2 linked regions of the Hahella chejuensis KCTC 2396 genome follow. The protein of the gene in region 1 interacts with the protein of each later gene in a pairwise test. Links are inferred from orthologs where the notes say so. Each region holds a gene or a part of one and is shown on either strand. Other genes may lie near its edges. The genes, in order: glp and mobA.

The links.
Region 2: the proteins of glp (region 1) and mobA interact in binary tests that used the Escherichia coli proteins (3 or more experiments, as listed by UniProt). The link is inferred for Hahella chejuensis KCTC 2396 from one-to-one orthologs.

Annotation. Positions count from the first base shown.
Region 1 is NC_007645.1:5,030,324-5,038,280, reverse strand. Bases 2,001-4,952 are described here. They hold glp (molybdopterin molybdotransferase MoeA), read left to right. Parts: upstream 2,001-2,816; coding sequence 2,817-4,088; downstream 4,089-4,952. Other genes in these bases: HCH_RS21960 (helix-turn-helix domain-containing protein), read left to right, coding at 4,428-4,853; moaB (molybdenum cofactor biosynthesis protein B), read left to right, coding at 2,254-2,820; can (carbonate dehydratase), read left to right, coding at 2,001-2,199. Outside these bases: HCH_RS21990 (TIGR04219 family outer membrane beta-barrel protein), read left to right, coding at 1-442; HCH_RS21985 (NAD-dependent epimerase), read left to right, coding at 553-1,560; more of can, read left to right, coding at 1,564-2,000; UTP--glucose-1-phosphate uridylyltransferase GalU, read right to left, coding at 4,978-5,817; HCH_RS21950 (ribonucleotide reductase subunit alpha), read right to left, coding at 5,965-6,654; HCH_RS21945 (adenosylcobalamin-dependent ribonucleoside-diphosphate reductase), read right to left, coding at 6,792-7,957. UniProt on the Escherichia coli protein: Catalyzes the insertion of molybdate into adenylated molybdopterin with the concomitant release of AMP.
Region 2 is NC_007645.1:5,369,396-5,377,254, forward strand. Bases 3,077-5,930 are described here. They hold mobA (molybdenum cofactor guanylyltransferase MobA), read left to right. Parts: upstream 3,077-4,130; coding sequence 4,131-4,730; downstream 4,731-5,930. Other genes in these bases: HCH_RS23460 (hypothetical protein), read left to right, coding at 3,287-3,571; HCH_RS23465 (PilZ domain-containing protein), read left to right, coding at 3,724-4,134; moaE (molybdopterin synthase catalytic subunit MoaE), read right to left, coding at 4,773-5,246; HCH_RS23480 (SirB2 family protein), read left to right, coding at 5,399-5,782; HCH_RS23485 (hypothetical protein), read right to left, coding at 5,797-5,930. Also shown: HCH_RS23450 (ion transporter), read left to right, coding at 1-486; HCH_RS23455 (Lon protease family protein), read right to left, coding at 535-2,913; more of HCH_RS23485, read right to left, coding at 5,931-5,976; HCH_RS23490 (fibronectin type III domain-containing protein), read left to right, coding at 6,288-6,767; recombinase RecA, read right to left, coding at 6,910-7,859. UniProt on the Escherichia coli protein: Transfers a GMP moiety from GTP to Mo-molybdopterin (Mo-MPT) cofactor (Moco or molybdenum cofactor) to form Mo-molybdopterin guanine dinucleotide (Mo-MGD) cofactor.

The sequences.
Region 1 (7,957 bases):
CGTGACCTTTACTGGCGATGTCGACACGGACGTGGATCTGACTCATACCGACCTTATAGCCTATTGGCGTCTTTTAGATAATGTCGTATCACTTGACCTTGGTCTGCAGGCCCGTATTTTTGACGGTGAGATCACTATTAAGCAAAAAGGCGCATCTACGAATGAAAGCACCACAGCCATCGACGAAGTCGTGCCGATGCTGTATGGCGCAGTGGGTGTAGACCTTCCTCTTACCGGCTTAAGCGTCGGCGCATCTCTTGCAGGCCTGAAATACAGTGATAACCGCATGCTAGACGTCGCCGCCCGCATCAACTATGAAATCGAGGTGGTGGGCGTAGAGCTGGGTTGGCGTGAAATGCAACTGGAGCTGGACGATGTCAGCGATGTGGACGCTGATGTGGATATCGGCGGACCATATCTCGGAGTGAGCGTTCATTTCTGATATGACTGCGCCCTGATTTTTGCAGGGCGATTGGATTGTTATTTGAGCGTCCGGTGGACTATTTATCGCCGGACGCGCTTCGAGACTGAATTCGTATTGGGGGATGTAAAATGAAAGTGTTAGTAACAGGAACAGCAGGCTTTATTGGGTCTCATGTCGCATTGAGGCTGCTGGATCGTGGGGATGAGGTCATCGGCGTGGATAACCTCAATGATTATTATGAAGTTTCCCTGAAAGAAGCTCGTCTCGCGCGTTTGACGCCATACAAAGGCTTTACTGATGTGCGTCTGGATGTTGCGGATCGCGAAGGTATTGAAGCTCTTTTCGCCAAACATAAGCCTGACCGGGTTGTCCACCTTGCGGCCCAGGCTGGCGTCCGTTACTCCATCGAAAATCCGCATGCTTATGTATCCGCCAACCTGGTGGGACATATGAATATTCTGGAAGGCTGCCGTCATAACAAGGTTGATCACTTGGTGTACGCTTCCAGCAGCTCTGTTTACGGCGCCAACGAGTCCATGCCGTTCTCCGTGCACGACAACGTGGATCACCCTTTGAGCCTGTACGCGGCTACTAAAAAGTCCAACGAGTTGATGTCGCACACCTACAGCTCGTTGTACGGCATTCCGACGACAGGCCTGCGCTTCTTCACCGTATATGGCCCTTGGGGGCGTCCGGATATGGCGCTGTTTATTTTTACTCGCAAGATCATCGCAGGGGAGCCGATCGACGTATTCAATTACGGCAAGCACAAGCGCGACTTCACTTATATCGACGATATTGTGGAAGGGATCATCCGTACGCTGGATCATGTCGCGCCGAGCAACCCGGACTGGGACGGCATGCAGCCTGATCCGGGCACCAGTAAAGCGCCGTATCGTATATATAATATTGGTAGCAACAATCCAGTGGAGCTGTCTCGCTACATAGAAATTCTGGAAGAGTGCCTGGGCAAGAAAGCGGAAAGAAATCTGTTGCCTATGCAGCCTGGCGATGTGCCCGCCACCTATGCGGACGTTCAGGCGCTGATCGACGATGTGGGTTATCGCCCATCCACTACCGTGGAAGAGGGCGTTAAGAAATTTGTTGAATGGTATCGTGACTATTATCGTGTGTGATAAATGAACGAAATTAACCAGCTTCTTTTAAATAACAAAAAGTGGTCGGAGAAAATCCGCAAGGCTGATCCCGACTTTTTCCCGACTCTGGAGCGCCAGCAGGCGCCCACTTATATGTGGATTGGCTGTTCTGACAGTCGCGTGCCGGCGAACGAAATCGTCGGCATGCTGCCCGGAGAGGTCTTCGTGCATCGCAACGTGGCCAACGTGGTGGTGAACTCCGATCTCAATTGCCTTTCTTCTATTCAGTTCGCGGTGGAAGTTCTCAAAGTGCGGCACATCATCGTCACGGGCCATTACGGCTGCGGTGGCGTGCGTGCGGCGCTGGGCGCGGACCAGTTTGGCCTGATCGATAACTGGTTGCGTCATATCAAGGATATTTACGCTCAGCATCAGGAAGAAGTGGACGCCATCACAGATATGAATGAGCGGGTCAACCGTATGTGTGAGTTGAACGTGAAGCATCAGGTGCGCCACGTTTGTCACACTGGCATCGTGCAGAACGCCTGGAGCAGAGGGCAGCCGTTATCGGTGCATGGCTGGTGCTATGGGCTCAGCGACGGATTGCTCAAAGACCTGCAGGTGACGCAGTCCGGCCCTGAGCAACTGGGCTCCGTGTATACCTATATTGGGCAATAGTAATTTCTGCCTGCTCTCGGCAGAATCCGACACAAATGGTCAAGGTGTAAAATCATGGGACAGCATATCGTAGCCGAGTTCATGCCCCTTAACGTGGCGGTATTGACCGTTTCCGATACGCGCACGCAGGAGACGGATACCTCCGGGCAGGCTCTTGTGGACGGCGCGCGGGGAGCGGGACATGAAATTATCGATCGGACGTTGATTCCAGATGACGTCTATTTGATGAGGGCGGTGGTATCCGCCTGGATTGCGGACCCACAGGTGCAAGTGGTGCTGATTACGGGCGGCACTGGCTTTACTGGCAGAGATAGTACGCCGGAGGCGATCAAGCCGCTGTTCGATAAAGACGTGGAAGGGTTTGGCGAGTTGTTTCGCGCCATATCCTATCAAGAGATCGGCACCTCCACGGTGCAGTCCCGAGCCATCGCCGGACTCGCTAATGGTACAGTGATCTTCTGCATGCCGGGCTCTACAAACGCCTGTAAAACTGCTTGGAATAAAATCATCGTCGAGCAACTGGATGCGCGACACAAACCCTGTAACTTTGTTGGCCTGCTGAAGCGTCCAGGAAAAGAGTCTGCGGGGTCTGTAAAGTCTGGCTGTGGGCCGCGCGGATGAATGTTTCCGGCTCTCAGATTCATGGTTGTCACAGTTGTGACGCGCCTTCCTCTGGATTACGTCCCGTAGCGGAAGCCAAGTGTATTCTACAGGCGGCCGCGCAACCCATCGCAGGGGATGAAACTATTCCCTTGCTTGAGGCGGTCGGCAGAGTGCTGGCGGAGGATGTGGTGTCGGCCATTATGGTTCCGCCGACGGATAATAGCGCAGTTGACGGATACGCTATTTCCATCGACGCCTGTGAGGCGGAGATGGAGACGCCATTGCCGATTTCGCAACGTATTCCTGCGGGGGAGAGTCCGGCGCCTTTAAAACCGGGCTCTGCGGCGCGCATTTTTACAGGGGCAACCATTCCTGATAACGCCGTTGCTGTTGTTATGCAGGAGCACTGTCGCCTCGAAGGAGAGACGGTGATCATTCCCGCTGACGTGCGGCTGGGCAATAATCTGCGCCAGGCCGGTCAGGATATTCAGGCAGGTCAGATTGTTGTCGGCGCAGGTAAAAAGCTGCTTCCGCAGGACTTGGGGTTGATCGCTTCCGTTGGCGTGGCGCAAGTTAAGGTGCGCCGCAAACTGCGGGTGGCGGTGTTGTCTACGGGCGATGAGTTGGTTGAGCCTGGCGCGCCTCTGCCGGCGGGAAAGATTTATAACTCTAACCGCTATACGCTGTGTGGTTTGTTATCTCGCTTTCAGTGCGAGGTTGTCGACCTCGGCGTGATAGGCGACACCTATGAGGCGACGGAGCGGGCGCTATTGCAAGCGGCCGAGGATGCGGATCTGATCATTTCCAGCGGCGGTGTTTCGGTGGGGGAGGAAGATCATGTCAAGGCGGCGGTGGAAGCGAACGGAAAGCTGAATATGTGGCGATTGGCCATAAAGCCCGGTAAGCCCCTCGCTTTTGGTCAGGTTGGTTCGACTCCATTTCTCGGCCTTCCCGGTAACCCTGCCGCAGTGTTCGTGACCTTTTGCATTTTGGCGCGACCTTATATTTTGAAGATGCAGGGCGCTCACGAGATAGGATTGTCTTCCCAGGCGCGTCTGCCTGCGTTATTTGATATCCCCAAGCCTGGCGGGCGTGAGGAATATCTGCGCGTTAGAGTCTCGGTGAACGATGAGGGAAGGGCGGGGCTGGAAATGCACCCGAATCAAAGCTCAGGCGTGTTGTCTTCCGCGAGCTGGGCGGACGGCTTCGCCGTAGCGCCGGCGAATACGACGATTCGACGTGGGGATCTGGTGGAGTATATTTCCTTTGTCTCTATGGGATTATAAGGGCGTTTTTTGATCGTATTTCATGGAAGGAATCAAATATTTAAATGATGTGCGTAATGTGAATAAAAATGCTTGCTCAGGTCAGGCTTCTTTGTTATCTTACGCACCCGCTGACAGCAGGACCGTAGCTCAGTTGGTTAGAGCGCCACGTTGACATCGTGGAGGTCACCAGTTCGAATCTGGTCGGTCCTACCAATTCCCTTCTTTGTCAGTGATCTTTTTAATTTTTAAAACTATTCAAAAATTGTTCCGTTTATTCAGGTCTTATGGCATCTGAATATCTGGTTTGTGTTGACTTTTTAGTGATACGATTGCTGAAAACCAGTCACGGAGCGGGGCATGAAGTATCTTCGAACCTTCTATCAGCGCCTTCGGGATTTTCGGCACAAGAAAAAGCTTACCCTTGAGGATATTGCCACCTTTTGTCAGGTGGATGTCACGGTTGTGGCTGGTTGGGAAAATCCCATTGAATCCCAGCGTTGTTACCCTTCTATCGATAACCTGTTTGATCTTTGCGTAAAGACGGGTGTTTCCCTGGATGCGCTGCTGGATTTTGATCAGAATGAGAAAACCAACCCTCAGTTGGACTTACCCGGTTTTGAGATGGGTGAGGACGGGGATTTGGATACGGTCATTGAGCGCCTGACCAAGGTGATGGAAGAGGCGTTGCCTGATTCGACAGAGCGATTGTTGCTGAAACGCTTTCGCGCCAGCGATGAAGATAAAAAGCGTTTTATCCTGCAGCTGATGAATAATGGAGACTGATCTTCCCTCGTTTGTACTTTGTTTCATATTAGTTGTCAGTCAATCCTGCGGGAGCATCTTAAATGCGGCAATAAAAAAAGCGCCTGTTTAGGCGCTTTTTTGGTGCATATAAAAAGGAGATGGTTTACATCAGGCCTTTTTTGTACACGTTCTCGTAAACATAATTGGTGGCTTCGACGAAGCCGTCAATGCTGCCGCAGTCGAAACGACGTCCTTTGAATTTATACGCCAGTACGCAACCGTCTTTGGCTTGCTTCAGCAGGGCGTCGGTCACTTGAACTTCACCGTTTTTGCCGGGCTCTGTGTCGCGGATGATGTCAAAAATATCCGGAGTCAGAATGTAGCGGCCGATGATGGCGTAATTGGAGGGAGCCTGATCGGCGGGTGGCTTCTCTACCATGTCTGTGACGCGGAACAGGCCTTCTTTCATTGGGTCGCCGGCAATGACGCCATACTTGTGAACTTCGTCGTGTGGAACTTCCTGGATGGCCACAATGCTGCAACGGAATTGATTGTACAGCTTGGTCATCTGGGCCAGCACGCTGTCTTCGCCTTCTTCCACCATGCAGAGATCGTCCGCAAGCACAACCGCGAACGGCTCGTCGCCGATCAGGGTCTGTCCGGAAAGAATAGCGTGCCCTAAACCTTTCATTTCATTTTGGCGGGTGAATGAGAATTTATTGTTATTTATCAGGCTGCGAATGCTGGATAGAAGTTCTTCTTTGCCGGTTCCCTTGATCTGTTGTTCCAGCTCATAAGAAATATCAAAGTGGTCCGCAATGGCCCGCTTACCCCGGCCGGTAACAAAACCGAAAGAGTTCATACCAGCGGCGACTGCTTCTTCAACGCCGTACTGAACCAGTGGTTTGCTCACGACTGGCAGCATTTCTTTAGGCATGGCTTTGGTGGCGGGCAGGAATCGGGTTCCGTAACCAGCTACCGGAAACAGACACTTTTTAATCATATATTCTCCTTGAAGTTGTGTAGGGCGTTAGTCTACTTGGATTTAGTTATCTTGCAAATCTCGGTCCACCGTTTCCAAAAACGAAAAAAGGAGGGACTTACCCTCCTATTTTGACATTGATTTCATAACAACTTTATTAACAGTTGTTCAGCCGCACTTACTGTCTCCACAATTGAGACATGTTTGGCATCCATCCATCAAAATCACGGATTTTTGGCTGCATTTCTTACACATTGTCGCGTTTGCGGGGAATGCCGAGCCATCTGCGCTCGCCTCATTTTTCTGCCTCGCCTCGTACTCTGCGCGTTTCTCCGCGATCATGCGTTTATGAGCGTCGCTCATTTCTTCGGACTCGATAATGCCCAGCGCTTTCATGTGCTTTTCAATCACTGCGCCGATTTCCGCCACCAGAGAGGGGACGAAAATACCACCCTTCTTGTAGTAACCGCCACTGGGATCATGTACGGACAGTAACTCTTCCAGCAGGAAGGTGATGTCGCCGCCTTTGCGGAACACAGCGGAAATAACCCGCGTCAGTGCGATAACCCACTGAAAGTGCTCCATGGACTTGGAGTTGATGAAGATTTCATACGGACGACGAGTTTCGTGGTCGGTGCCTTCATTCAACAGGATGTCGTTGATGGTGATATAAAACGCATGCTCCGACACCGGGGGTTTGATCTTGTAAGTCGTGCCGAGTAGGAAATCCGGGCGCTCGATTTTTTCATTCATTTCAACCGGTTGTGGTTGCTCCTGGACCGGTTCGCTTGCCGGCGCAACGTCACTGGGCTTGTGAACTTTGTAGCCGACAATTTTCTTTTCAATTTTAACAGCCATGACTGTATACCCTTGTGTACGGTGGCTTTGCTCAGGTTTTCCCGGGAAAACCTAGCTGCAGGCGCATATTATGCGCCCATTTTTAACATTTTCTATGGAGAAACCCGGCGATTTTACGAAATCGCCAGGACTTCGCCTCAGTATTTTCCGTAAGTGCCTTCTTTCAAGGCGTCGAACAGGTTGGCGGCGGTGTGGGTTTCACCGTCGTACTCAACTTCTTCGTTGCCTTTCAGCTTGATGGTCTGACCGTCTTCTGTGGTGAACTCGTAAAAGGTGTTCTCCAGATCTTTTTCTTTGACCAGTACGCCCTGAAACGCTTCCGGGTTGAAGCGGAAGGTGGTGCAGCCTTTCAGGCCTTTCTCGTAAGCGTACATATAAATGTCCTTGAACTCCCCGTATGGGAAATCGGTGGGGACATTTGCAGTCTTGGAGATGGAGGAGTCCACCCACAGTTGCGCCGCCGCCTGGATGTCCACATGTTGCTTGGGGGTTACGTCGTCACTGGTGGTGAAGTACGCAGGCAATTGCGCTTCGGCGTCCTCTGAGAATGGCATCGCTTTTGGATTGACCAGGTGGCGATACGCCAGCAGCTCATAGGAGAACACGTCCATTTTCTCTTTGGTCTTCTTGCCCTGGCGAATCACGTTGCGGGAGTAGTGATGGGCGAAGCTGGGCTCAATGCCGTTGCTGGCGTTGTTGGCCAGAGACAGAGAAATGGTGCCGGTAGGAGCAATGGACGTATGGTGCGTGAAGCGCGCGCCTTTTTTGGCCAGTGCGTCGACCAGTTTGGGATCGGCTTCCGCAACGCGTTGCATGTAGCGGCTGTATTTGGCGTGCAGCACTTTGCCTTTCAGCTTGTCGCCGGCTTTCAGGCCGTCTTTCGCCATTTCCGGACGCAGACGCAGCATTTCTTCAGTAACGATAAAGGTGTCTTCCATGATGGGAGCGGGACCTTTTTCTTTCGCCAGCTCCAAGCCCTGGCGCCAGCCTTCCAGCGCCATCTCGCGACATACTTCTTCAGTGAAGCTGACGGATTCGTCAGAGCCGTAAGGCATGCGCAGCATGGCCAGCGTGGAGCCCAGACCCAGGATGCCCATGCCATGGCGGCGTTTGTACTGTATTTCGTGGCGCTGGCCTTCCAGCGGCAGGCCGTTGATCTCCACCACGTTGTCCAGCATGCGGGTGAAAATGGCCACGACCTTGCGATACTTGTCGAAGTTGAACTTGGCGTTTTCAGTGAACGGGTATTCCACGAACTTGGTCAGGTTCACTGAGCCCAGCAGACAGCTGCCGTAAGGCGGCA
Region 2 (7,859 bases), 340 kb from region 1 along the record:
CTGAGGGTATTTCGTATCTTAAGGCTGGCGAAGTATGTCTCTCAGGCCAATCTGCTATTGCACGCAATTCGCCAAAGCCGGCAAAAAGTGACGGTGTTTCTGTTTTCCATCCTGGTGCTGGTCACTTTGTTTGGCTGCATGATGTATCTAATAGAGGGGCCCGCTAATGGTTACACCAGTATTCCACGCAGCATCTACTGGGCAATCGTCACACTCACAACAGTGGGATATGGGGACATCGCCCCGAAGACTGATTTTGGCCAAGGCATGGCGGCGATGGTCATGGTGATGGGCTACGCCATCATCGCTGTGCCAACCGGTATTTTTACCGCCGAACTTTCCAATGTCCTGCGCAACAACTACCTAAGCCTGGCCTGTCGTTCCTGCGAGAAAGATTTACACGAAGCGGAAGCCCGTTTCTGCAGCCATTGCGGCGCAAGGCTCCCTTTGGGGACAGTAGTTAAACCAGTTAAAGCCCATAGTTAGGCATGCGGCTAGAGGCGCCGCACGCCTTATCTAACGAGAAGAGACGTTCTAGTGACGTCTCTCCGCCATTTTCAACTGCTTCAGTTTTTGCTGAACCATGCCAAACAGCGTATTACGACTATAAGTTCCTTTTTCGTTTGGCTGTCCGACTCGCAAGCCCGTCAAAATCTCCAGCGCTTCTCCCACATTCCTGACGGAATAGATAAAGAATTTCTTCTCCTTGCAGGCATCCAGCACACGCTTGTTCAGCATCAGGTTGTGTTCGTTGGAAGCGGGAATTATCACGCCCTGCTCTCCACTTAAGCCTTTGATGCAACAGGTTTCAAAAAAGCCTTCAATCTTTTCGTTGACTCCGCCGACCGGCTGAGAGTCGCCAAACTGGTTCATTGAGCCGGTAATCGCAATATTCTGTTTGATAGGCGCATCGGAAATAGAAGAAATGATTGCGCAAAACTCCGCCATGGAAGCGCTGTCGCCATCGACTTCACTATACGACTGCTCAAAGGCGATACTGGCGGAAATCCTGATTGGGCCATTTTTGCCGAAAATTGAAGCCAGATAGGCGGACAGAATCATCATGCCCTTGGAGTGAATAGCGCCAGCTAATTTAACGTCACGCTCGATATCGATCACTTCGCCATCGCCATAATGCGTGGTTGCAGTCACCCGGCTCGGCACGCCAAACTCATGATCGCCCGTACTTAGCACAGACAACGCATTGATTTGTCCCACTTTCTCTCCGATAGTGGATATCAGCGTGGTGCCGTCGCGGATGCTGTCGAACACCTGATCACGAATTCGACTCGAGCGATATTCAGCGCTACGCAAAGCCTTGTCTACATGCTCTGAATGGATCATTTTAGCCTTGGCTTCATTGGCCCAATAGTTACTCTCGCGCAAGAGATTGGCGATATCCGCCGCGTGCAAAGACAGTCTGTTCTGATCTTCAGCGACGCGAGCGCTATGCTCAAGAATTCTCATCACTGCATAGCGATCACAAGGCATCAGTCCCTTTTCGCGCACCAGGCTGGTAATAAAGCGAGCGTAGTGCATTTGCGTTTCAGGGGTGCGCGAAATCTCGCTTTCAAAGTCCGCTGTGACCTTAAACAGTTCGCCGAAGTCCGGGTCATACTGCTGCAGCAACAAGTAAGTATCCCTGTCGCCAAACAGGACGATCTTCACTTCCAGCGGCATTGGCTCCGGCTCCAGAGAAATCGTACCGGACAGCGTTATCTCTTTCTCCAGCGCGTTCATAGTCACATTGCCTGAGCGCAGCGTACGCTTGATCGCATCCCATACAAAAGGCTGCTCAAGCACTTTGACGGCGTCCATAAGGAGATAACCGCCATTGGCGCGATGAAGAGCGCCGGGCCGGATTAATGTAAAGTCGGTAAACACGGTGCCTTTATAGGTGACATTTTCCACCGCCCCAAACAGGTTGAAGTAGTTGGGGTTATCTTCCACGACGATCGGCGCATTGCCATTGGCGTCATGATGGACCATCACGTTCACCTGATAGCGTCTGGGCAGCTTGTTATCCATAGTGGCCGCCGCCAGAGCCGCCTGTTCTTCGCCGTCGTCCAGAAAAATCTCAACGTTCTTCAGCAAGTCCGCCTGAATGTGTTCCAGGTGCTCGACGACTTCCAAATGCTCACGATACTTTTTCTTCAGGTTGTCGATCAGGTGCTGGGAAACCGCCAGCGCTATCTCTTCATTCAGCGCTTGCTGCTTGTCCGCATACTCCTGTTCCCACTGGCTGAGTCGACGCAACACTGTGCGGAGTTTTTTCTCCAGCTTGTTGATGGCGTCTTCAAATTCTTGTTGGCGCGCTTCGGGCAACTCCGCAAAAGTCTCCGCGCTATATGGTTTTTCACCGTCCGTGGCCACCAGACGATAGCCGCCCGGGGTCGTCACCGTCAGGCTGATTTGCTGCTTTTTGGCGGCGTTGGCGATACGGCTAAGCGATTTTTCCTGCTTCTGGCTCAGTTCGTTTTTAATCTGCTCTGCGCGCTCGTAATATGACTCGTTATCAAACGCCTGCGGAATGCCTTTCTGCAAGCGCACCAAAAGCTGCTCCAGATCTTTCTTTAACGGCATTCCCAGACCGGCTGGCAGGCGCAGTACTTTAGGCGAGCGCACGTCATCAAAGTTGTTGACGTAGCACCAATCGCTGGCGACCGCCTCAGAGCGCTTTTTCTCCAGGAAGCGCATGATCATCGTCCGCTTACCCAGACCGTTGCGGCCGATGGCGTATATGTTATAGCCGGCGTCCGCCATGGATATGGCGAACTGCACTGCCTCTTGAGCGCGGTTTTGCCCAAGAATGCCTTCCAGCGGCTCCAGAGCACGGGTGCTGCTGAATTTGAAATCTTTTGTGAGACAGGGTTTGTAGAGCGATTGGATTGGTAGGGGCTTTTTCTTACTCATAGACTCCGCCCGATGCTAAACCGGGGCGTCAAAATGCGTGTATAGATCGCTGCTCGCCACGCCGGCTCACCTGCGACTTCCCAAAAAAGGGTCAAGTTTAACCAAATCAGCTTTAGCGCAAAACCGCTTTTACACAATTATCCGTCATGCTCCCCGTCACCACGCCCAGCGACACTAGCAGCCAGTAAAAGCACAGCATCTTGAATAGTCGGATTAAAGTTTTTTCTATATCCGCCGTTATAAGTTTAGCGTAACTCCGGTTACGGCGACGCCGACCGAAAACAGGGCCACACGCGACAATTCAAGGCGAGTTAATACAACAATAGGGAATGATTGAAAAAATGAAAGACAACCTGTTAGAGGAAATCCAACCATGTACATTAATGACGCCAGAAACAGGCCTTCCCCCCCTAGCGCAGCTTCCTTGAAGCAGTCCGCACAGGTCGAGTCAACGCCGGCGCAGGCTCCCCTGACAGAGGGCGAGTTGCATGACCGTCGCATGCGTCCGGATCGCCGGCGCAGTGAGGGAAACGACTACGAGGGCCAGGAGCGCCGCAAAAGAAGGGACCGGCGCACCCCAAAACTGCTCGGAGCGCGAGACGGGCAGCCGGAAGAGCTGGAGAGTAGAACAGGAAGGCTGGTGAATACGGCTGTTTGACCTGTCGCCCCCCCCCCCAGGTTGCGCCAGCTCACAAAACGCAAATCTGAGCATTTATTATCCAAATCCAACTAATAAAATAAGAAGCCCGGTAAAGGGAATCCATCGGGCCTAACGCTATTACCAAAAAGATATAGACTCAGCACAAGATCATGCAGGAAGTGACTTTTCCCACCCAATCAGAACGTCGCATCAAAATACGGCATACCACGTCAGCCCTGACAGCAGTGGTTTGTTTGTCAGGCCTGTTCAGCCGCTCCAAGACTCGCATCGTTGTTAACTGCATAGACTTTAATCGCTATGGCATGGCGTTTCATAGCAGTCAGAAATTTCGTCTCGGCGAGAAGATTGAACTTTGTTTCCGTGGCCGCTACATTGCTGAAAACGGCATTCAGGCGCAAATACTTAACTGCAGCGAACATGAGTATGGCTTCAGATACGGCATCCAATTCGCCTATTGCGCTTCCAGCAGAGATTACTCCAGAGAAGTTGATAATGCTTTGTCCCGTATTGAAGGTTTATTCAGCAAAACGCAGGAAACCTGTCGCTCAAGAGCCTCATGACTAGACCATCGACCCTGTTGGATTGCGACGGGCTGATACTCGCGGGCGGCAAAGGTCAGCGTGCGGGCGGCAATGACAAAGGACTCCTTTCCTGGCGCGGTCAGCCTCTCGCCCAACATATCCAATCCACATTCGCCAAAACCTGCGAACGGGTATTAATCAGCTGTAACCGCAATGCAGCCCAATATCAACGCATGACGCCTTTTGTCTTTCCAGATGCCTGGGGAGAATTTGCCGGCCCTCTGGCGGGAATCTACTCCGCACAGCCGCATATGAGTAAAGAGTGGCTGTTGATCAGCCCCTGCGATACGCCCCTTCTAACACCTGAATACGCGCTTCGAATGTTTGCCGGCAGGCGGGATAATCTGATAAGCATCGCCTGGGATGGAGAGCGGCTGCAATATCTGCACTGCCTGCTTCCCGCCAGCAGTTTTGAAGATATTCTTCGCTATCTGCAAAGCGATGGACGCAGCGTCAAACGCTGGCTTGACTCACGCCCATTACAAAGAATCGACTTCAGCGATCGTCCAGAAATGTTTTATAACATCAATACGCTGGATGAACTGGCGCATCTGGACAGCTCTCAAGGACAATAACAAAAATACTCGCGCCACTAGGTTCGCGCCAAGTCACTACTGCTACTCCGGTTCGGAACTCCACTCTCCCGCCCTGACCTGATCGCTTTCTTTGGCCTCCACCCAATGCTCCCCTTCCGCCGTCAGTTCTTTCTTCCAGAATGGGGCCTGCACCTTTAAATAATCCATGATGAACTCGCAAGCGGCGAAAGCGTCACCACGGTGGGCGCTTGCGGTCACCACCAGCACAATCTGATCTCCCGCCCAGAGTTCGCCAACACGATGGATGACTCTTACTCCATTCAAATCCCAGCGCTGAAAAGCTTCCTTTGCGATTTTAGTCAGCGATTTTTCTGTCATCGCAGGATAGTGCTCCAGATAAAGCCCCTTTACATCTGGCTTATCACTGAAATCCCGCACCAAACCGACAAAACTGCAAACCGCGCCAACAGCGGTATCGCCATCCGTCAATCGACGCGTTTCCTCTCCGAGATCAAAGTCGTCCGTTGTCACATCGATTCTTATGTTGTCACTCATCGTTCAGAAACCACCTGATAAAGGCTGCGCGCCGCGCGCAATAGATAAAGAAATGCTGACTAACACTTTAAGTTTTTAAGGAAAGAATTTCTAATAGGCGGCCGTCGTTCCAACAAACCTGAACAATAAAGATGCTGTGAAAGGAGCCAATCATGAGCTATATGCTGCTCAAACACATTCATATGACCTGCGTTGCGTTGACCTTCGCGTCCTTTACCTTACGCTTTATATGGATGATTCTGGGGAGTCCACTCTTACAGCACAAATTAAGCAAGGTTCTTCCGCACATTATCGACACATTGCTACTGTTGAGCGCCATAGGACTAGCGCTAAAACTTCAGCAATACCCTTTCCATAACGGATGGCTCACCGCAAAAGTGGTGGGATTAATCATTTACATCGCGTTAGGCGTTTTCGCGCTCAAGAGAGGTAAGACAAAGAGGACTCGCGTCCTGTTTGGACTTGGCGCCTATACAGCGTTCGCCTATATCGTCATGGTCGCCCTGACCAAAAGCAGTTGGCCATTACCGCTTTAAATCTTTCCGCCAAATTAGTATTGCGTGCCGCTTTTATCCTCGGGTTCTAGGTCACCCGGCTTAGGTGGCGTCACGTAATAGCGCTTTTGATCAAGCTCTTTGACTTCAGGATCGCTGACAGGATTTCGTTTCCTACTTCTTACCACCCAAATCACAACCGCAACCACTATAGCTAGCAATACGACCCACTTCATATTCGTTCTCCCTCTCCACAACAGCTCAAGTTACATTTTCGATTCCACAATGGCTGTCGCCAATTACAGACAATCTAACTATTTGAAAATTATAGAGATAATTTCAAACACCGGCGTTCTGGTAAGAAAAAGGCAACCCTTTTCACAATAGTCTAAAAGCAGAAAGAGATAAACAGAAAGCTTAACTCTTTGTTTTTTATAAATATTTCCAACATCCCGACATTATTGGCACGAATCCTGACTAAGAGCGCGGGGCGTTATCTGTTTATAGCGTCAACTTATAACTCTAACTCTACTAATAGGGGAATGATTTGAATCAAGTTAACTTTGAGGTCAAAGCCCTTTCATACTTAAAAAGTATTTTTCACCGCGCCAAATCAAATTCTAGATCCATCACTGCCATTTTGGGCTTCACTCTGGCAAGCGCCCTATTGACTGGGTGTGGCGGTGGAGGAACTGGAGGAGCGTCCTCTGGGATTGATGAGAATACGCCTCAAATCGCCGCTGCGAAGCAATCAACCAATTACGCCCGTAGCGCATTTATCTTTTGGGAGCCTCCATATACTCGGGAAGACGGCAGTGATATCGAGCTATATGAACTGGAAGGCTATCGCGTGTATCACCAACATGAGTCAGACAATGACTGGCAATACACCGAAGTTGGGGATCAGCAGTTTGAGTATGCGTTTTCCAACCTGGAAAAGGGCGTCCACTATTTCGCCGTCACCGTACTGGATATCAATGGAATGGAAAGCGAGCCTTCCAGGATTATGACTAAGAAAATCCTTTAACACGGGTCAACCAGCCATCCGACAAGGACAATACTCGATACGGAAAAGTAGAGAGAAGGAATATGGACAAGGAAACGCAATAAGGGCGGCTCAAGGGCCGCCCTTATTTTTAGTAGAAAGGTAATATATAGAAAAGCCCGGGTTATTCAGCCTCAACAGGAGCAACTGGCGCTTCTTTCTCTTTCACCGGCGTCTTCGGCATCAACTTCTCTCTGATGGCGGTTTCGATTTCTACCGCAATCTCAGGATGCTCTTCCAGATACCGAGAGGAATTGGCTTTACCTTGACCGATCTTGTCGCCTTTGTAGCTATACCAGGCGCCAGACTTATCAACAAAGCCTTCCTTCACGCCCAGATCGATAATCTCTCCGGTGCGGTAGATGCCACGACCATACATGATCTGGAAATCCGCTTGCTTAAAAGGCGGAGACACTTTGTTCTTCACCACTTTCACGCGAGTCTCGTTACCAACGACCTCCTCTCCTTCCTTCACAGAGCCGACGCGGCGAATATCAAGACGGACGGAAGCGTAGAACTTGAGTGCGTTACCACCAGTAGTGGTCTCTGGCGACCCGAACATTACACCGATTTTCATACGAATCTGGTTAATGAATATCATCAAACAATTCGCTTGTTTGACGCTACCAGTCAACTTTCTCAGCGCTTGCGACATCAAGCGAGCCTGCAGACCCACATGGGAGTCTCCCATTTCGCCCTCAATTTCCGCCTTGGGCGTCAACGCAGCGACGGAGTCGATAATGATGACGTCGACGGCGCCGGAGCGAACCAGCATATCGGCGATTTCCAGAGCCTGCTCGCCCGTGTCGGGCTGGGAAACCAGCAGTTGATCGATATTAACGCCAAGCTTCTCTGCGTAAATAGGGTCCAGCGCGTGCTCCGCATCAACGAAAGCGCATGTCTTACCCTGACGCTGCGCTTCCGCGATCACTTGCAGAGTCAAAGTGGTTTTACCGGAACTCTCCGGTCCATAGATCTCGACAATACGTCCGTATGGCAAGCCGCCGATGCCAAGAGCGATATCCAGTCCAAGCGAGCCAGTAGAAACGGAAGGAATAATTTCTCTGGGCTGCT